Regions from separate parts of the Halomonas sp. A020 genome, predicted to be linked through region 1. Evidence: riboswitches for the same ligand, from Rfam matches in the RefSeq annotation. Region 1 holds a riboswitch; each other region holds the start of a gene.
The links. A riboswitch is a leader RNA that binds a small molecule or an ion and turns the genes downstream of it on or off. The one in region 1 is predicted to bind thiamine pyrophosphate.
Positions count from the first base shown of each region.

Region 2: another riboswitch for thiamine pyrophosphate. It lies ahead of FRH_RS00700 (sodium:solute symporter); the one in region 1 lies ahead of thiM (hydroxyethylthiazole kinase).
Region 3: another riboswitch for thiamine pyrophosphate. It lies ahead of tenA (thiaminase II); the one in region 1 lies ahead of thiM (hydroxyethylthiazole kinase).

Region 1 covers NZ_AP022850.1:1,513,827-1,520,458, forward strand. Annotated here, with positions in the region: gene FRH_RS07035 (LysR family transcriptional regulator) at 1-589, opposite strand, end outside; gene thiE (thiamine phosphate synthase) at 586-1,200, opposite strand; gene thiM (hydroxyethylthiazole kinase) at 1,190-1,999, opposite strand; TPP riboswitch at 2,024-2,115, opposite strand; gene FRH_RS07050 (hypothetical protein) at 2,165-2,509, opposite strand; gene FRH_RS07055 (DUF2237 domain-containing protein) at 2,634-3,008, opposite strand; gene gloA (lactoylglutathione lyase) at 3,200-3,733, shown strand; gene FRH_RS07065 (DUF6164 family protein) at 3,736-4,101, shown strand; gene FRH_RS07070 (cupin domain-containing protein) at 4,098-4,775, opposite strand; gene FRH_RS07075 (zinc ABC transporter substrate-binding protein) at 4,915-6,024, opposite strand; gene FRH_RS07080 (metal ABC transporter permease) at 6,067-6,632, opposite strand, start outside.
Region 2 covers NZ_AP022850.1:137,655-144,286, reverse strand. Annotated here, with positions in the region: gene FRH_RS00720 (putative zinc-binding metallopeptidase) at 1-854, opposite strand, end outside; gene FRH_RS00715 (CoA-acylating methylmalonate-semialdehyde dehydrogenase) at 1,077-2,573, shown strand; gene FRH_RS00710 (hypothetical protein) at 2,617-3,306, opposite strand; gene FRH_RS00705 (peroxidase-related enzyme) at 3,487-4,077, shown strand; TPP riboswitch at 4,143-4,246, shown strand; gene FRH_RS00700 (sodium:solute symporter) at 4,236-5,615, shown strand; gene FRH_RS00695 (diguanylate cyclase) at 5,690-6,632, shown strand, end outside.
Region 3 covers NZ_AP022850.1:2,263,169-2,269,800, forward strand. Annotated here, with positions in the region: gene FRH_RS10465 (DUF2955 domain-containing protein) at 1-191, shown strand, start outside; gene FRH_RS10470 (CsbD family protein) at 298-483, shown strand; gene FRH_RS10475 (NAD(P)-dependent alcohol dehydrogenase) at 627-1,706, shown strand; gene thiC (phosphomethylpyrimidine synthase ThiC) at 1,724-3,640, opposite strand; gene tenA (thiaminase II) at 3,664-4,332, opposite strand; TPP riboswitch at 4,414-4,565, opposite strand; gene FRH_RS10490 (hypothetical protein) at 4,953-5,438, shown strand; gene FRH_RS10495 (ImmA/IrrE family metallo-endopeptidase) at 5,440-6,027, shown strand; gene FRH_RS10500 (hypothetical protein) at 6,141-6,341, shown strand.

The DNA.
Region 1 (6,632 bases):
TCTGCCCGCTGCGGTAGCGCAGGCAGTGGTGCTGGGTAAGGTCTTCGATGCGCAAAGGCGTGCCGTGCTGCGCTAAATAGCCGGGTGACGCGCACAGCACGAGCTGGCAGCGGGCTAGCCGTCTGGCGATTAGGCTGGAGTCGGGCAGGCTACCGATGCGGATGGCGACATCATAGCCCTCCTCCAACAAGTCTACGCGGCGGTCGTTGAGATCGAGGCGTACGTCGAGTGCGGGGTGCGCCTGCATGAAATTCGCTACCTGAGGCGCGAGATAGCGCGTGCCGAAACTCATGGGACCATTGATACGCAGCCGCCCGCTCACAGTGTGAGTGCCACTGCCGACATCGGCAGCGGCCTCCTCCAACGCCAGCAAAATGGCCTGGGCATGGGCTAAATAGCGCTCTCCCGCATCGGTAAGATGCAGCCGCCGCGTCGTGCGCTGGATCAATCGCGCGCCCAGCGTCTCCTCTAGCGCCATGACCTGCCGCGACACCCGCGTACGTGAAAGATCCAGTGCCTCGGCAGCGCGGGTATAGCTGCCAAGCTCCGCCACTTTGACGAAGGCGGTCAGCTGGTCGAGTCGACTCATGGGGCGCAAAACGCCAGCGCCGCCCGGTAAGGGTCGGGCTGGCCGCAGATCGCAGAAATCACCGCCATCCCTTGGGCACCGGCGGCACTCACTTGGGCGGCGTGCTGCGCCTTTAAGCCGCCAATCGCCACGCTGGGCAACGGGCAGGCGCGCACCAGCTCGGCCAGGCCCTCGAAGCCGATGGGCCGAGCATGATCCTGCTTGCTGGCAGTGGCGAAAATGGGGCCTAACCCGACGTAGTCCAACAGCGCGATGGGCGCGTCACGAAGCTGCGCGAGAGTGTTGATCGACAGTCCTAGAATGGCCTGCGGCCCCAGCGCCTCCCGCGCCTCTAGAACCGCGGTATCGCTCTGGCCAACATGCAGGCCGTCGGCGCCGCTGGCGACGGCCACGGCGAGTCGGTCGTTGATGATCAGCGGCACGTGGGTGCCCGCCAGCAGCCTTTTGAGGCGCTTGGCTTGTTCGATCATCGCCTCGTCGCTGGCATGCTTGTCGCGTAGCTGCACCACGGTCACGCCCCCTTTGACGGCGGCTTCCACCGTCGCTTCGAGGCCCGCTTCCGCGCACAGAGCGGCATCGGTCACCAAATAGAGCGAAAGATCACACGGCATGCAGCGTCTCCACTTGGCTTTGCGACGAAAGATCCTCTGGAGTGAGCTGGTAAAGTGCATCCAGAAACGCGACCTGAAAGCTGCCCGGCCCCTTGGCCTGCTGACCCGCACGATGCCCGGCGATGCCAAAGCACGCCAAGGCGGCCAGCGTCGCGGCCAGCGGGTGCTCGCGGTTGGCGGCAACGAACCCAGCCACCAAGGCGCTCAAGCCACAGCCCAGCGTCGTAACGCGGGGCATCAGCGGATGGCCCCCGGTTAGCCGGACGTGGTGGCTACCATCGGTGATGACATCGGTCTCGCCGGTCATGGCAACGATGCAGCGTTGCCGCTGGGCGAGCGTCATGGCGGCGTGAGTGGCGTCATCGACGGAGGCCGTGGCATCGACCCCACGCCCTTGGCTGGCCAAGCCGGCCAGCGCCATCACTTCCGAGGCATTGGCGCGAATGACGCTGGGGCGATGGGACAGCAGCGCCTGGCACACCCGCTGGCGGAACTCGGTGGCCCCGACGGCGACGGGGTCCAGCACCCAGGGGGTGTCGGTCGTATCGGCCGTGCGCGCCGCCAGCTGCATCGACTCGGCCCAGGGAGCAGAGAGCGTGCCAATATTGATGGAGAGCGCGTTTGCCATCGCGGTAAATTCAGCGACTTCTTCGGCGGCGTGCAGCATGGCAGGCGATGCGCCCGTGGCCAGCAGCAGGTTGGCGGTACTGTTCATGGCCACGTAATTGGTCATGCAGTGAACGAGCGGCGTGGACTCGCGCAGGGCAGCGAGCATATCGCCAAGTGGGTGGTAAGTCATGGTTTCCTCCCGGGTAAGGAGGTGGTGGTAAGCACCACGACTCCCTACGCCGGCGTTATCCGGTTCAGGTTCAAAGGGTGCTTCTCAGCCGTTGAACGGCGCCCCTGTCGTTGGTGGGTACTATCCTAGCCTTGGACGGCGCTGTAAAGCCCGGTCAACAACGCGTCAACGAAACGCGATGCGGGTGCCGTACGTGAGCATTTCGTCAGGGGTGATGGCTCGGCCCTGCACGCCAATCATTTCGTCGCCGCACTGATCGGCAAAGGTCAGCACGCCATGGGTTAAGCCGAGTTGGCCCAGGGCATCGCGAATTTCACCGGTTCCCAGAAAGGTGCTGACGCGACCTTGAGCGTCACATAGGTCCGAGACGCCATTAGCATGGTGAAAACGCACTTTGTAGATGCCATCCATGGACTCGACTTCGACGATGGGGGAGAAGCCATTCTGAATCGCATTGTTCAACTGCTTCAATGTCAGGCGATCGCCAAGGGTCATATCGATAGCTGTCATGACGTGCTCCTATCGGACGCCATTCGCGGGGCATCACGGGTCACTATGTAAAATTGTCGAAATAGAAGTGTAGAAGATTTGCATCATTTTTCCAGGGGCATTCGGGGGCGCCTTTGCCCAGGTATTAATGCACGGCATCTAGCGCATGCTGCTGGAGTTTGACCAGTGGAATGATGTCCAGCGTTCGCTCGTTCGTACCGGACAAAACGACCGGCGGCGCGAGTCCTACCTGTGCCGCTTCGGCCCAGCGGTGCGCGCAAAGACACCAGCGATCCCCGGGTTTCAAACCGGGAAAGCCAAACTCCGGCCGCGGTGTCACCAAGTCGTTGCCTTGCGCCTTGGAGAAGGCCAAAAACTCCTCGGTCACCATGGCGCACACCGAATGGATGCCGACATCGTCTGGCCCTACCCGGCAAAAACCATCGCGATAGAAACCGGTTTTCGGCGAGTGGCAGCAGGGCGTGAGCGGTTCACCCAATACGTTTAGATCACGGGACATAAAGACTCCTCGGGGGCAGGCTGGAATTCTGCGTTCCTCGCCCTCATAACATGGGAAATAACGCCTTCAAAGGCAGTGATGCACAGGCAGCGGGAAGCACGACGCTGTCGCCTAAGCCTTGTACAAAGTCATACGTCCGTCAAAGATTTTGCATCGCGTCAACACAAGCATCATCCAACCAGGAGAGTGTCATGTCGTATCAAGGTGAACAGCATCCGGGGGTGACCCCGGCCGCTTCGCAAACCCAGGGCTTTCGCTTGAACCACACCATGCTGCGGGTCAAAGACCCTGAGCGTGCGCTCGCGTTTTACTCCAAGGTGTTTGGCATGCAGGTGCTGCGCCGTCTGGACTTCGAGGAGATGCAGTTTTCGCTCTACTTTCTGGCCAATGTCGAGGAGAGCGATCACGTGCCGGAAGAGACCCAAGCGCGCACCGCCTGGACCTTCAGCCAGAAAGGCCTGCTAGAGCTGACCCATAACTGGGGCACCGAAAACGAGCAGGACTTTGCCTACCACGACGGTAATGCCGAGCCGCAAGGCTTCGGGCACATCTGTTTTAGCGTGCCGGACTTGGAAGCCGCCCAAGCGTGGTTCGATGAGCACGACGTCACCTTCGTGAAGCGTGCCGACCAAGGCAAAATGAAAGACGTGATCTTCGTCAAAGACGCCGATGGCTACTGGATCGAAGTGATTCAAGCCGACCGTATGGCAGGCATGGGCGATTAACGATGGCTCATCTGCTGTTTCGGTTGCGCCATGTGACCGATGAAGAAGCCATGGAAGTCCGCCAACTGCTGGAAGAACATGGTTTCGACGTGTACGAAACCCAGGCGGGCTTTTTCCGCCTGGGAGTTGATGCCATCTGGCTGCGCGACCCAGCACAGCAAGACGATGCCGAGGCGGTGCTGGCGCGTTACCAGGCCGAGCGATTAGCCAAGGTGCGCCGTGAACACGAAGAGGCGCTGGCGCGTGATGATGCCCCTACGCTGTGGCGACGCTTCATGGCCCATCCGCTTCAAGTCACGCTAGTGATCGTGGCGGTGCTGATGATCGCTCTGCTGACCTTACTGCCGTTCGTAGGACTCGCCCGCTAAACGTCGCACAGCGCGTTAGATAGGTGTCCGCGTTTGACGTACATCATGACCCCCGAGGGTCCAGCGCTAAGCCGCGGGGCAGCCCCCGGGGGATAGCGGCACCAGCTACCTGCCGGGTACTCGGTGTCTGCGTCGCGTAGCGAGCCCTCCAGTACGAACAGCTCCAAGCCGCCCGGCAGCGCCGGATAGTCGATAATGACCTCGCCTTCCCAACGCTCTAGGCTGACGCGTTCATGTTGATAGGTGTGCAGCATTTTGTAGGTGATGCCTGGCCGACGGTCGGGCTGCCAGGGCAGGCGGTGGGCGGGAATGGCGAGTTGGAGCAGGTCGTTTTCATCGAACTGATGAAGTTTCACCAGGATCAGCGCACCCTCGTCGCCAATGCGCGGCGTGTGTCCCGTGCCGATGGGGTTGCGTAGATAGCTGCCCGCTGGGTAACGGCCATGCTCATCGGCAAACACGCCTTCGAGCACCAAAATTTCCTCACCGCCTTCGTGGGTATGGCGGCTGAACTGGCTGTTGGGCGCGTAGCGCACCAGGCTCGTGGCGCGGGCCACCTCATCGCCAATGCGATCCAGCATCATACGTTCGACACCTGCGCTAGGCGAGGCCACCCAGTGATACTGTTCCGGCGTGACACAGGCAAAGTGGCTAAAGTCGGCGTTTAGGCGCATGGTCGTGGCTCTTTGCGGTGAAGTAAACAGTGAACAGTGGCAGCGGCGCTGTGGGTGTCAGTCTCCCCATCCCGCCAGCAAAATGCAATGCAAAAAAATACCGCCCTAATGGGGCGGTATAGGGCCTTGCCGGCCTGGTCTAGTGGCGATGACCATGATCGTCGTGGTCGTGGTCGTGGTCGTGGTCGTGGTCGTGGTCGTCATGACCATGAGCTTCATGGCCCGGAGTAGCTAGGGCATCGTGCAGCACCCGGGCGTTATGGCGCATCATGCCAAGGTAGGTGCTGGCATCACCTTCACTGGCCAGCGCATCGGCATACAGCGTGCCAGCGATGGGCAGGCCGGTCTCTTCCGCTAGCTGCGTAATGATCGCTTGGTTGGTCATGTTCTCGTGGAACAGCGCCTGTACGTTCTCCTGCTCGATCACATCGATCAGTGCGGCCATGCTGGCACCGCTGGGATCGGCTTCGGTCGACAGACCGACCGGTGAAAGAAAATTCACGCCGTAGGCGCTGGAGAAGTAGCCAAAGGAGTCATGGCCGGTGATGACGCTGGCCGACGCGGGGATCTCGCTGAGCAGTTCACGAATCTCGGCATCAACGTTATCCAGCTCTGCCAGATAACGCTCGGCGTTGGCTTGGTAGCTCTGCGCATTGGCGCTATCCGCCTCGATCAAGCCATCGCGAATATTGGTGACGTAGACCTTCGCCTGCTGTAGATCTTGCCAAGCGTGAGGGTCGTCATCACCATGCTCGTGACCGCTATGGTCATCATGCGCATGATCGTCGTGACCGTGTTCATGATGGCCGTGCTTTTCATGTTCATGCTCTTCATGACCGTGTTCTTCATGCGCATGATCGTGCTCGTCATGGTGCGCGTGGTCATCGTGGCCGTGCGACGCAAAAGCGCGGGGTGCGATGCCGTCGGTGGCGGTGACCAATGGGCCGTCGTAGTCGCTGGAGTCAATCAAGCGCTCCATCCAGCCTTCGAACAGCAAACCGTTGAAGACCACTAGGTCTGCCCCTGCCAGTGCGCGGGCATCGCCGGGGCTTGGGGAGTAAACGTGAGCATCGCCATCCGGGCCAACCAGGGCGCTGACCTCCACATGCTCTCCGCCGACGTTCTCGACCATATCCGCCAAGATGGAGAAACTGGTGACGACTTGAACCCGCTCGTTCGCCATGGCCGCAGGCAGCGCCAACATGGCCGACACGCCCACTAACCAACGCGATGAAGAGAAAAACGACATAACATGCTCCTAAGAATGAAAGAAAATGGAAACGACGGCCCGCTAGTGAGAATGCTCCATTGCCAGTGGTGTCGTTTTACGCCGTAACTTCGCGGCCAAACTGTGGTAGCGGCCAAACAGCGCCGAAAATAAATACGCCGCCCCGGCCAGCAAGATAATGCTCGGCCCCGACGGTGTGTCTAAATGAAACGACAGCAGCAGCCCGCCGGTGCTGGCCAGCATCGCTAACACCACGGCAATCCCCATCAATCCTTCCAAGCGCTTGCTCCAAAACCGTGCCGCCGTGGCGGGTAGCATCATCAAGCCAACGGCCATCAGCGTGCCCAGTGTTTGGAAGCCAGCGGTCAAGTTGAGCACTAGCAGCCCTAAAAAGACGCTATGTACCCAGCTACTGCGACGGTGCTGACCGCGCAAAAATAGCGGGTCCAAACACTCCACCACCAAGGCGCGGAAAATGATCGCCAGGGTGATGACGATCAGGGTGCTGATCGACGCAATCAACAGCAGCGCCGTGGAGTTGATCGCCAAAATGGAGCCAAACAGTACGTGGGTTAAATCCACGCTGCTGCCCCCCATGGAGATCAGCATGACCCCAGCGGCCAGGGAAA
Region 2 (6,632 bases), 1.4 Mb from region 1:
TGCAGTGCCGTATCCAGCACAGCCACCATGTCCAGATAAAAGGCAAACGTCTCTGCGAAATCCTCCCACGGATGCATGGCGGCGTAGGCGGAGATGAACCGTGTGGGCCAGTCTGCTGGAGCGCCTTGCTGATAGTACTGCTCTAGGGCGTCGCCATAGGTGGGATGGTTGTGGTCGCCGAACACGCGAATGCTGGCGGCTTCGTCTTGGTCTTTGATCAGTAGGTCCCAGTAGTAGTGGCCGATTTCGTGACGAAAATGGCCGATCAACGTACGGTGGGATTCATTCATGTCGACACGCAGCCGCTCACGCTCGACGTCATCGGCCTCTTTGACGTTGATGGTGATATGGCCATTGGCATGGCCGGTATACACCTTTTCTTGGTTTGCCGTGGAGCGCCACAGCCCTTGGTCGGGCAGCGCATCGGCCATGAACGAAAAGCTCAGTGGGACGCGGATGTCCTCGCCCTCGACGCCGTGGGGAAGCTTGAGCAAATCCAGCGTATAGAAAAGCCGCCGTTTGGCGCTCTCCAGCGCTGCCCAGCGTTCCCGGTTGCCCTCGACCTCTAGGTCGGGAATCACCTCGTTGTAGCGGCAGCAGTCGCACAGCGTATCGGCGTGCCCGTCGGCCATCACCACCATCCGGTTGCAGACGTTTTCGACGGCATAGTTGTGGCACTTCATTAGTGCCGTGCCGCAGTTTTCATGGGTACAGCGGTAGCCGCCGCTATCTAACGGTTCCAGCGCCACGATGTTACGACACGAGGGGCACCAGCCAACCTCCGACTCACAGGCCAAGCAGTGGGTATTCTCGAAAAACAGTGGATTGCCACAGCGGCAGCTAAACGTCTGCATGGATACCTCCTTGTGATCACCACCGCGCATCTCACGAGGGTGAGTAGTGATACGTCATTGTCTCAGCATAGCGATGCCCTCACCGAGAGGGAAAGCCAAATCGTCGAGCGGAGGGCATATTGTCTTTGTCCAGTTGCTAATTGACGTTTACGTCAACTTGCTGATATACCCTAAGGGTTCCCTATTCGATCCCATAACAAACACAAGCCGAGGAAACGCATCATGTCCGTTCGTGAAATTCCGATGTACATCGATGGCCAGCCGGTCATGTCGCAAAGCCAAGAGTGGCGCGATGTGGTGAATCCTGCCACCCAGGACGTGGTGGCGCGAGTACCGTTCTGTACGTCCGAAGAAGTCGAGCGCGCCATCGCCAGCGCCAAAACGGCGTTCAAAGAGTGGCGCAAAGTGCCGCTCGGCAAGCGCATGCGCATCATGCTCAAACTGCAGGCGTTGATTCGCGAGAATACAGCGGAACTTGCCGCCTTGATCACCGAAGAGCACGGTAAAACCCTGCCGGATGCCGAAGGTGAAGTGGGGCGCGGGCTAGAAGTGGTAGAGCACGCCTGTTCGATTACCTCCCTACAGCTTGGCGAGCTGGCGGAGAATGCGGCCAACGAGGTGGACGTCTATACCATGCATCAGCCGCTGGGTGTGGGGGCGGGCATTACCGCCTTCAATTTTCCAATCATGCTGCCCTGTTTCATGTTCCCGTTGGCGATTGCAACCGGAAACACCTTCGTCTTGAAGCCTTCCGAGCAAGACCCGAGTTCTACCATGCGGCTCGTGGAACTGGCACATGAAGCGGGTATTCCGGCTGGGGTATTGAACGTCGTGCACGGTGGGCCTGACGTCGCCAATCAAATTGCCGACCATCAAGATATCAAGGCGCTGTCGTTCATCGGTTCGACCCATGTGGGGTCGCTGCTTTATAACCGTGCGGCCGCTGCTGGCAAACGTATGCAGGCCATGATGGGTGCAAAAAACCACTGTGTCGTCATGCCGGATGCCAACCGTAGTCAAGCCATCGATAGCCTGCTGGGCTCTGCCTTTGGTGCCGCCGGTCAGCGCTGCATGGCGAACTCGGTGGTCGTGCTGGTGGGGGAAGCGCGCGAGTGGATCAAAGACATCGAAGCCGGCGCGCGCGGTATGACCGTGGGACCCGGCACCCAGCGCGAGGCCGATCTGGGGCCACTGGTCTCTCCGCAAGCCAAGGGGCGGGTCGAGCGTTTGATTACGGCAGGTGAGAAGGAGGGTGCTACGCTGCTGGTCGATGGGCGCGGCTACACGGTCGACGGCTACCCAGACGGTAATTTCGTCGGGCCGACTCTGTTTTCCGATGTGACGGCAGACATGACGATCTATCGTGAGGAAATTTTTGGGCCGGTGCTGTGTGTCGTCAACGTCGAAACGCTGGACGACGCCATCGCTTTCATTAACGCCAACCCGAATGGCAATGGCACCTCGATCTTTACGAACTCGGGCTGGGTCGCGCGACGCTTCGAGACCGACATCGACGTCGGCCAAATTGGCATAAACGTGCCCATTCCGGTGCCGGTCGCCTACTTTAGCTTTACCGGTTCTCGGGCGTCGAAGCTGGGCGACCTAGGGCCTAACGGTAAACAGGCGATTGCGTTCTGGACGCAGACCAAAACGGTCACTGCCCGCTGGTTCGAGCCCGAAAACGTCTCTAGCGGTATCAATAGCACGATCTCGCTATAGCGAGCGGCAACGCGCTGCGCCTCCTCGGTAGAGGAGGCGACCTTCACACGTCCTGAAATAGCGGCAAGCTCTCCGAGAGCAGTTGGCCTATGGGGCCAAGCTGGCTCTCGTGTAGTACGAGCAGGTAGGGCGCCTCCTGCTCATCGCGAACGGGCGCCAGCAGCGCGAATTCTCCCTCTTCGAGGTGAAATTCATGAATTTCACGAAGGCCGTGGGGGGTCTCACATTGTGAGCAACGGTAGGTATCGTCCTCGCCATATACGAGGCGATGGTACATTTTGAACAGAGTGTAGAGGGCAAGCCCACCCTCGAACGCGGGCCAGCGAGCCGGTGTGGCACGAATATCGTCGGTGAGCGCGTTGCCTTCTGCTTCGGCATCGGCAATGGCATCGGCCAGGGGAGCCGCGAGAATAGCGGTTTGATCTGCGGGTAGGGGGGCATTTCGTTCCGCCGCCGCGTGAAAGGAGGTGGCCGCCGCCTCGAAATCTTGCAGGTTGTGCAGCGTAAAATCGGCATGCTGTAGGTCGGCAGGTTCGAAACCACCGTTCTCCCAGCCGTGAATCACACGAAGCGTGACCAGGCCGCGCTGCATAGGCTGGGCCAGCAGGGTGTGAAGCATGACACGGATATGCAACTGACGCTCATCCGTATCGTTCTCGAACGCACGGTACGGGTCTGCGAACAGTTCATGCAAACGCCCTGGCGTGTGCTCTTTTGCTTCGGAGTATGACATGGTGGTTTCCCTGTAAGTACGCCGCTTGGCTAGCCGAATAGCGTACGGCTTTTATGACATTAGATCACTAAAAGTATGGCGAGCGTAAAGCCATATGAAAAGAGTCTTTAGTTAGCAATTTGTTACGGATAAAAGTGAGTTGGTAGTGGGACTCTACTTCAAAATAAAAAAGGAGCCTTTATGGCTGCATCGATCAGTCGGTTCAAACTTCCTGACACTCTGGATAATGTTCCCAATGATATTCGGGAAGCCATGTTGGCCGTGCAGGAGAAAGCGGGCTTCGTGCCCAACGTATTTTTGATGTTGGCTCACCGACCCGACGAGTTTCGCGCTTTTTTTGCGTATCACGATGCGTTGATGGAGCGACCATCGGAGACGCTGACCAAAGCAGAGAAAGAGATGATTGTCGTTGCGACCAGTGCCCGCAATCGCTGCTTGTACTGTGTCGTCGCCCATGGCGCGCTGGTGCGTATCTACAGTAAAGATCCGTTACTGGCCGATAATATCGCCATCAACCATCGTGTGGCGGGATTGAGCGAGCGTCATCGGTTGATGCTCGACTTTGCACTGCACAGTGCCATCGATCTGGGCGAGTTTTCAGACGAATGGCAGGCGCGTTTAGAGGCAGTGGGGTTCACACTGGATGATTGCTGGGACATCGGTGCCATTGCCGCGTTTTTTGGCATGTCCAACCGCTTGGTGACACTAGCTGGAACACCGCCCAACGCCGAGTTTTACCTGATGGGGCGTGTCCCCAAGAAAGTGGAATAAGCAGCCCGGCCCCATGGGCAAGGCTTTACTAACGCACCACTTTGATTGAGGATACTGCCTCCACTCACTGTCGCCAGGGGAGCCCCAATGGGGCTGAGAATGCGCGCAACGCAGACCCTGGAACCTGATCCGGTTCGTACCGGCGGAGGAAGCGCGACATGCCTTACCTAACGTCTTTCGTGTTAGGCGCAGCGTTATGCTGCTTTGCTTTTCTGGGTCTTCGGGCACGTTTCAGTGGCGGCTCGCTGGATGATTATGTCACCGCCCGTAATTCGCAAACGTCGGCCACCCTGGGGCTCTCCTTTTTGGCGTCCGGTATGGGGGCTTGGATACTCTTTGCACCCCCTGAAATCGGCGCATTCGTAGGGCCCGTGGCGCTACTGGGCTATGCCCTTGGCTCGGCGCTGCCGTTCATCGTTTTGGGTCTCTACGGGCCTAAGATACGCCAAGCACTGCCCGAGGGACGCAGCATTGCCGAGTTTGCCGACGCCTGCTACGGCAAGGGGGTACGCCATTTCGTGGCGCTCGTTTCCGTGGCTTACATGGGCTGCTTCCTGGCTGCTGAACTCACCGCCATCGGGGCGATTACCGCGCTACTCTCCGACGTGCCTCCCGCTGTGGTGATCATCGGGGTGGCGCTCACCACGCTGGTGTACACCGTCATGGGCGGGCTGCGGGCAAGCTTGGCCACCGACCGCTGGCAAGCGTGGCTGCTTTTGGCGCTGCTGCTCGCCGTCGCCAGCGTGACGCTCTGGCGACTGCCCAGTATGCCGAATGACGCACAACTCCCGTCGCTCCCCATCGGCAGCTCGCTCAGCGTGGCGTTGACGCTGGTGATCGCCGTGACGGCGGCTAACTTGTTTCACCAAGGCTATTGGCAGCGGGTATGGGCGGCCCAAGACGACGCGAGCCTGGGGCGCGGTGCCTGGTTGGGTGGCGGCTTGACCGTACTGGTCGTCATGGTGATCGGTGGCGTAGGTATCATGGCAGCGATGAGCGGGGTCAGTCTCGGCGAGCCGCCCATGCCGTTTTTTGCGCTGCTTAGTGATGCCCCGGTATGGATCACGCTGCCTTCATTGGTACTGGCCGTCACGCTGGTCACCTCGAGCGTCGACACCTTACAAAACGGCATTGCGTCGCTGTGGGCCAATGGTCACCGGGCCGAGGCCCTCAACAAGGCGCGCTGGCTCACCGTGGCGATCATGCTGCCTGTGATCGTGATTGCCTTGCAAGGGCTCTCCGTGCTGCGGCTATTTTTGATTGCCGATCTGCTGTGTGCAGCGATCGTGGTGCCGGTGCTGCTGGGCTTGTGGCAGCGTATGACACCGATGGCAGCAATAAGCGGCGGATTGGCGGGGCTCGTAGGGGCCGTGCTGCCTGGCTGGATCGATCAGGGCAGCGTCAGCGCAGGGGTAATGGCCGCCACGTTCCCCGGTAGCGTACCGACGTTAGGCCCGTTCGTAGGGGCGCTGCTACTCTCAACAGCGGTCAGTGTGGCGTTAGCTCTGGTGAGCCGTCAACGTGTCGAAGTCCGTTAATCAAGGCGTTAAGCAGGACATTTCGTTTCGCGTTATGCTGTTAAGGGTTTGATGACCATTTAGGTGTGATCGCCATGAGCCACCTGTTACCCCCCAACGAAACTGCCCGTTTGGCTGCGCTTAACGAACTGGCCCTCCTGGATACGCCAAACGAGCCCGTTTTCGATCGGATCACGCGATTGGTCACCGTGCTGCTCGGCGTTCCTAAATCTACCATCAGTCTGATCGACACCGATCGTCAGTGGTTCAAGTCTCAAGTGGGCATGGCGGTATCGGAAACACCTAGGGACGTCGCGTTTTGTGCTTACACGGTACTCGAAGATGAGCCGCTAGTGGTCGAAGACGCTCAGCAAGATGCACGCTTCGTGACCAATCCCTACGTGATGACACCTGGCGGCATCCGTTTTTATGCCGGGATACCGCTGCGTAGTTCACAAGGGCTGGTCCTCGGATCGCTTTGCGCCATGGACAGCCAGCCACGCAGCTTAAGTGACCAAGAAAAGGCTGCGATGCAAGATTTGGCCGATATCGTGATTGGCGAAATCCACCTGCGCGAACGGCTCATCAACGAGCAGAAGATTCGTGCCGCCACTCAGCAGGCGCTCACGGCGCTGCATCAAAGCCTCGAGCAGCGTATCGAGCAGCGAACCCGCGAACTCAATCTGGTGATCGAGTCGGCATATGATGCCTATTTAAGCGTCGATGAGCAGGGGCGCGTGCTGGATTGGAACCATGCAGCCGAGACCATGTTCGGCTGGCGTCGCAAAGAAGTCCTCACTCGGCCGATTACATCGCTCATGTTTCCCGACGGAATCACCAGTGACGATGTCGCCATGCCGGTGACCGGAGAAGCCCTACGGCGCGATGGCGTTCGCTTGCCGGTCGAGGTGCGACTGAAGCGTTTCGAGGTGAATGGCCGCCCACGCCGCAGCTTGTTCATTCACGACATTACCGAACGCCAGCAGCTAGAGCGCCTACGCGACCAGCAGGCCCGAGAAGACGTGCTCACCCGTTTGC
Region 3 (6,632 bases), 750 kb from region 1:
TCGGGTTTGGCGGGCTCACCACCATGGGCATTCTGTTCGGCCAGTCGTTGGGGCCACAGCAGGACTTGGTCTACAGCGCGCTGTATCGCTTTTCGTCCATGAGCATAGCGCTGATCGGCACGCTATCGGTGATGATTTGTCTGCACTATCTGCTCAACCGCTGGGAACCTACTCGCCTGCCCGAAAAGTAGTTGAGGTAATTTTTTAACGACGCACTACGCTGAAAAGAGCCGCCGTCGATGTCCCATGCACGCGACGAGCGGCCTTTTCCCTCCTAACGGATTAGAGGTGTTCGTCATGGCAAGTGGCAAAGAAGACAAAGTGAAAGGCGCGGCCAACAAAGCCGCCGGGAAAGCCAAAGAAGCCGCCGGTAAGGCCACCGGCAGCAGCAAAACCGAAGCCAAAGGCAAAGCCCAGCAAGCCAAAGGCGAACTGCAAAAAGGCAAAGGCGATGCCAAGGAGGGGGCCAAGAAGAAAAAGTAATTCTCGATGGCACCCCATCAACCACCGGAGCCCAGGCTCCGGTGGCTGTTTTGGCACTTTACGTGACCCAGCGCACGATTTGCGGCTGCTATTTCACGCTTAATGGCAATGTGTCATGACTCCCCTCACTGAGGACGTGCCCCATGCCTACCATGATGAAAGCGGCAATTTTCGTTGAACCCGGCCGCATCGAAATCGACGATAAACCCATCCCCGAGATTGGTCCGAACGATGCCCTGATGCGCATCACCACCACCACCATCTGTGGTACCGATGTTCATATCTTAAAAGGCGAATACCCGGTAGAGCGCGGTTTAACCATCGGCCACGAGCCCGTGGGGGTGATTGAAAAACTCGGTGCCAACGTCAAAGGCTACCAAGAAGGCCAGCGGGTGATTGCTGGCGCGATTTGCCCCAGTTTCACCTCTTACGCCTGCCAGGACGGTTGTTGTGCACAGGATGGCGGCCACCACAGCCACGGCTACAAGCCCATGGGCGGCTGGCGCTTTGGGAACACCATCGATGGTGCCCAGGCGGAGTACCTGCTGTTGCCCGATGCCCAAGCGAACCTCTCGCCCGTCCCCGATGGCCTAACCGACGAACAGGTGCTGATGTGCCCAGACATTATGTCGACGGGGTTTGCCGGTGCGGAATCCGCAGGCATTAAAATAGGCGATACGGTGGTGGTGTTTGCCCAAGGGCCAATTGGCCTGTGCGCCACCGCAGGCGCGCGGCTGCGGGGGGCGGGCATGATTATCGCCGTAGACGGTGTGGATGAGCGCCTGCACATGGCCAAGCAGATGGGCGCGGATGTAACGCTGGATTTCCGCAAGGTCGATGTGGTGGAAGAGGTGCTGAAACTCACCGGTGGTCGGGGGGTAGACGCCGCCATCGAAGCGCTGGGCCTACAGCAAACTTTTGAGGCCGCGCTACGGGTGCTAAAACCCGGCGGCACGCTCTCGAGCCTGGGGGTCTACTCCGAAGACCTCACCCTTCCGCTGGGTGCGTTTTGTGCAGGGCTGGGCGATCATAAAATCATTACCTCGCTGTGCCCGGGCGGCAAAGAGCGCATGCGCAGGCTGATGAGCATGATCGCATCAGGCCGCATAGATCTGGGCCCGCTAGTTACGCACCGCTACGCGCTGGAGGAGATCGTGGAAGCCTACGACCTCTTCTCCCACCAGCGCGATGGCGTGCTAAAAGTGGCGCTTAGCGCTGGCTAAGCGCCACCGGTAGCGGGCTATACCTCTTGGTACAGCTCGCTACCTTCCCGGCGGAATTTCTCCGCCTGCTCCTGCATACCGCGCTTAACTGCTTCGGCGTCGCTTTCAGCGGCGTTTTCCGGGGTGCGGTCGCGGTAGGTGTCGCGTACTTCCTGGCTGATCTTCATGGAGCAGAACTTCGGCCCGCACATGGAGCAGAAGTGGGCTACCTTGGCGGAGTCCTTCGGCAGGGTTTCATCGTGGTATTCCCTGGCGGTGTCCGGGTCCAGCCCCAGGTTGAACTGGTCTTCCCAGCGGAATTCGAAGCGCGCCTTGGAAAGGGCGTTGTCGCGACGCTGGGCCGCCGGGTGGCCCTTGGCCAAATCCGCCGCGTGGGCGGCAATCTTGTAGGTGATGATACCGGTTTTGACGTCGTCCTTGTTGGGCAGGCCCAGGTGCTCTTTCGGCGTCACGTAGCAGAGCATCGCGCAGCCAAACCAGCCAATCATCGCCGCCCCAATGCCCGAGGTAATGTGGTCGTAGCCGGGGGCGATATCCGTCACCAGCGGGCCAAGCGTATAGAAGGGCGCTTCGTCGCAGCACTCTAGCTGCTTGTCCATGTTCTCTTTCACCAGGTGCATGGGCACGTGGCCGGGGCCTTCGATCATCACCTGCACGTCGTGCTTCCAAGCAATCTTGGTCAGTTCACCCAAGGTTTCGAGTTCAGCAAACTGCGCTTCATCGTTGGCATCGGCAATGGAGCCGGGGCGCAGGCCGTCGCCCAGTGAGAACGCCACATCGTACTGCTTGCAGATCTCGCAGATCTCCTCAAAGTGGGTGTACAGGAAGCTCTCCTGATGGTGATACAAGCACCACTTCGCCATGATGGAACCGCCACGGCTGACGATGCCGGTGACACGGTTGGCGGTGAGCGGCACGTAGCGCAGCAACACCCCCGCGTGGATGGTGAAGTAATCCACCCCCTGCTCCGCCTGCTCGATCAGCGTATCGCGGAAGATTTCCCAGGTGAGGTTTTCGGCAATGCCGTTGACCTTCTCCAGCGCCTGATAGATGGGCACCGTGCCAATCGGCACCGGCGAGTTGCGGATGATCCACTCGCGGGTTTCATGGATGTTCTGGCCGGTGGAGAGGTCCATGATGGTATCCGCCCCCCAGCGGATGCCCCAGGTCATCTTGTCCACTTCTTCCTCGATGGAAGAGGTGACCGCCGAGTTGCCCAGGTTGCCGTTGATCTTCACCAGGAAGTTGCGGCCAATGATCATCGGCTCGCTTTCCGGGTGGTTGATGTTGTTGGGAATGATCGCCCGCCCGCGAGCCACCTCATCGCGCACGAACTCCGGGGTGATCTCCTTGGGCAGGCTGGCGCCGAAGCTCTGGCCCGCATGCTGATGGCCCAGAATGCGCTCTACTTCTGCCGTTCCCAACGCTTGGCGGCGCTGGTTTTCCCGCAGGGCAATGAACTCCATTTCCGGCGTGATGATGCCCTGGCGGGCGTAGTGCAGCTGGGTCACGTTCTTGCCCGCTTTCGCCCGGCGCGGGGTGCGGCTTAAATCAAAGCGCAGCTGGGCAAGGGTAGGGTCGTTGGCGCGGCGCTGGCCAAACTGGCTGGTGGGGCCATCTAAAAACTCGGTGTCGTTGCGCTCTTCGATCCATGCCCGGCGCAGCTCTGGCAGGCCCTGGCGCAAATCGATGCGGGCGTTGGGGTCGGTGCAGGGGCCGGAGGTGTCGTACACCAAAAGCGGCGGGTTCTGCTCATCCACGCCGCTGGTCTTGGTGGGCGAGAGGGTGATTTCCCGAAACGGCACGCGAATATCCGGCCGTGAGCCTTCCACGTACACCTTGCGCGAGCCGGGCAGCGGCGCAACGGCGGCGGCATCGACCTGGGCGGTTTCGGCTAAAAAGTGGGCGGTGTTGCTTTTGACGGTCTTGGTCATGACGGTGTCCTTGTTGTTGGTCGTTATTCAGAGAGGTCTAGGCCCATCTGCCAGAAGTCGATTTCCAGGCGGGTGGCATCGCGGAAGATCTTGCTCAGCTCAGCAAAACGGGCGGGGGCGATATCCGCCAGGCGGGCATCGAGCCACGCAAGCTCTGCCTGCATGGCGGCCTGAAACTCCTCGCCTTCGTACATGGCGATCCAGGCATCAAACGGGTTCTGCGCGCCGCGCAGCGTAGAAGACTGCGCGTTGAGCCAGTTGGCGATTTCGCCGTAGCCCACCAGGCACGGGGCCAGCGCCACGTGCAAATCCAGCAGGTCGCCGCGATTGCCGGTGTCCAGCACATAGCGGGTGTAGGCCAGCGTAGCGCGGGTTTCGGGGAGTTCGGCAAGCGCTTGCTCGCTGATGCCCCACTCCTGGCAAAAGCCCACGTGCAGGCCCAGCTCCACATCCACAATGGCTTTCAGGCCCTCGTGGGCCTGGCGCAAATCCGCCAGGGTGGGGCTTTTATAGGCGGCCAGCGCGTAGGCGCGGGCGAAGTGGATCAAGAACAGGTAATCCTGCTTCAGGTAGTGGCGAAACGACGCCTCAGGTAGCGTGGCGTTGCCCAGCTGGCGCACGAAATCGTGCTCGATGTAGGCGCGCCAATCGTCATGGCAAGCGGTAGTGAGATCGGTAAAGCGGTAGCCCATTGTGTGCCTCCGGTGGTAATGATCCGGAGGGCGGGCGAGAAAGATCGAGGGAATGGCACGGAAGGGTGGCGTAAAGGAGCACCGCGGCCATCGCTTGATCCCTACGCCGGTACCCGCGCCACGTTCAAAGCAGCGCATTAGCCGGATCAGGTTCAGCGGGACCAGCGCTCGGTAGCCAAAAGCCCACCCTGCGCCATCTCAGCCGGATATCACCGGCACCCCGTCAAGCTGTTCGTGGGTGGAGTGTAGGAGGCGGGTGGGGGAGATGCAAGGGGGAGCCTTGAAGTGAACACCAATACAAATACTTACTCAGCAGCAATAGGTTTTCTCAATGCGTAGGCTATAGTGCTTGCCCTCAGAATTACTGTTACTGGTACCATCAGTTTCATGAGAGCACCTCCTAGTGTATAATGTTTATATATACAGTGTTTTGAGTATGGCAAAACGCGCAAGTATACGCGTTTTGGGTATGCCGCCGAAATTCTCTTTGCACACTGAAGAATCAATGGGGTAGAGTCAATTTCGTGATCACATAACCTCAATAAATGTGCCCACACGTTCACTGAGGTGATGCAGAGGGGCGTATATTTACTGTTATTTCTAGAAAAAGAGCATCAGTCATGAATACACTATTTGGTACAGTTAATTTATTTGTGGGATTTCTTGCTGGGTTATTAGGAGGTGTATTAGTTATGCTTCTTGGTCACCCGATAGTTGAACTGTTCCAACAAAATAATGCTTTGCTTAACCCTAATAATGGGTCGGACGTTATTGCTATTGCAAATACGTATATTGTTTTTACAACGTTTATATTTGTTCTGATTACGATAATAGTAACAGGTACTGGGATATATTTTGCAAAATGGTTTGGGATAAGCAAGGAAAAAGAAATAAGGGAGAATATGCGGGATTTGTTTGAATCCTTGGATAAAGATTCGACTTTGGCAGATAGGTTTGTAAGAGAGCTCTCCGCGCACGAAGTTATTTCAGATAAGCTACATCAGCTAGTCCAGGCTCGTGTGGAAGATGAAATAAAGTTACGCACCTCGGAGGGGGAGGAGAAAGTTGATTTTTCATCCAAGTTGTCGAATGAGGATGAGGTGTAAAATGAAACTAGAATTTACGAAGTACCATAAACTATCTGCCAAAGAGTTTCTTGAATGCTTAAAGGAAGATCATGGCTTTGATGTTCAACCTCCTATTGATGTGGAGAAGATTGTTGAATTAGTAGGTGCAAGATTGGATATTTCTGTTGATATCGAAAAAATAAGTACGGCTGGTTCTGTTTCAATCCGAAATAACCATGCGCGAATATGGTTGAATCCTCTTGAAAATAATTATGAGCCCAGAAAAAGATTTACTATAGCACATGAAATAGGGCATTTGATTCAGCACATTGATCCCGATATTGGAGTTCGAGAGTTTATCGATACCAATAAAACACTAAACCGAAAAGATTCATATTGGGATTCAAAGGAGTATGAGGCAAATAACTTCGCTGCACAGTTGTTAATGCCCATGTCGTTACTAAAGAAATATGGTAATGAAATAATTGATAAATACGAAATAGAATCAGGTGGACAAGCAATGTCTGTTGATTTGTTTATAGAAAGAATGGCCTCCTTGTTCAACGTTTCGGAGCCTGCAATGAAATTCCGATTAAAAAACATAGGCGCGATAAAAAACAACAAATAGTTACATTGAGCACGCCAAAGGTGTGCCGCTGAGCATGGCGTTGAGCTTGTAGAAAAAGCCCACTGACAGCTAAGTTTTGGTAGGATCGAGAAAACAAACGAGGAGTGGTCAGTATGCCGCGCTTCAAGCCTTATAACTACGATCAAAATGCCATGGTGGTGATTAACTACCAAGATCAGCTCCAGCCAAGCACCTTTGAACACGCCGTGCACTACCTGCAAGCACAAGCTCGATCAACAAGCTTTAGCTGGGTGCTCAAGTGGCTAAATGCCGATATTAAGATTACTCAGCCAGATGACCGGCTGAGTAAGTAAATTAGGACGAGAGGTGGTGGGGACTGCTCGAAACCGGGTTTTCTACAGCCTCGTTAGCACTTTAGGAATTACAAGTTATGGATATCAGTGATCCAAAGCAATGTGTCTTTGGTTTTTTAAGAGCCCAGTTTAATAGAGGATCACCAAAACACTTCGACATGGATTTGTTTTTCTATACTGGCGAGACAATCAGCCACTATACGGATCTTGGTGGGTTATTTGGAATTGTAGAGTCGGGCTGATTTTGGCTCTCTGATCATAGATTTTTAAATGACACTGAAGAGTTCGAGA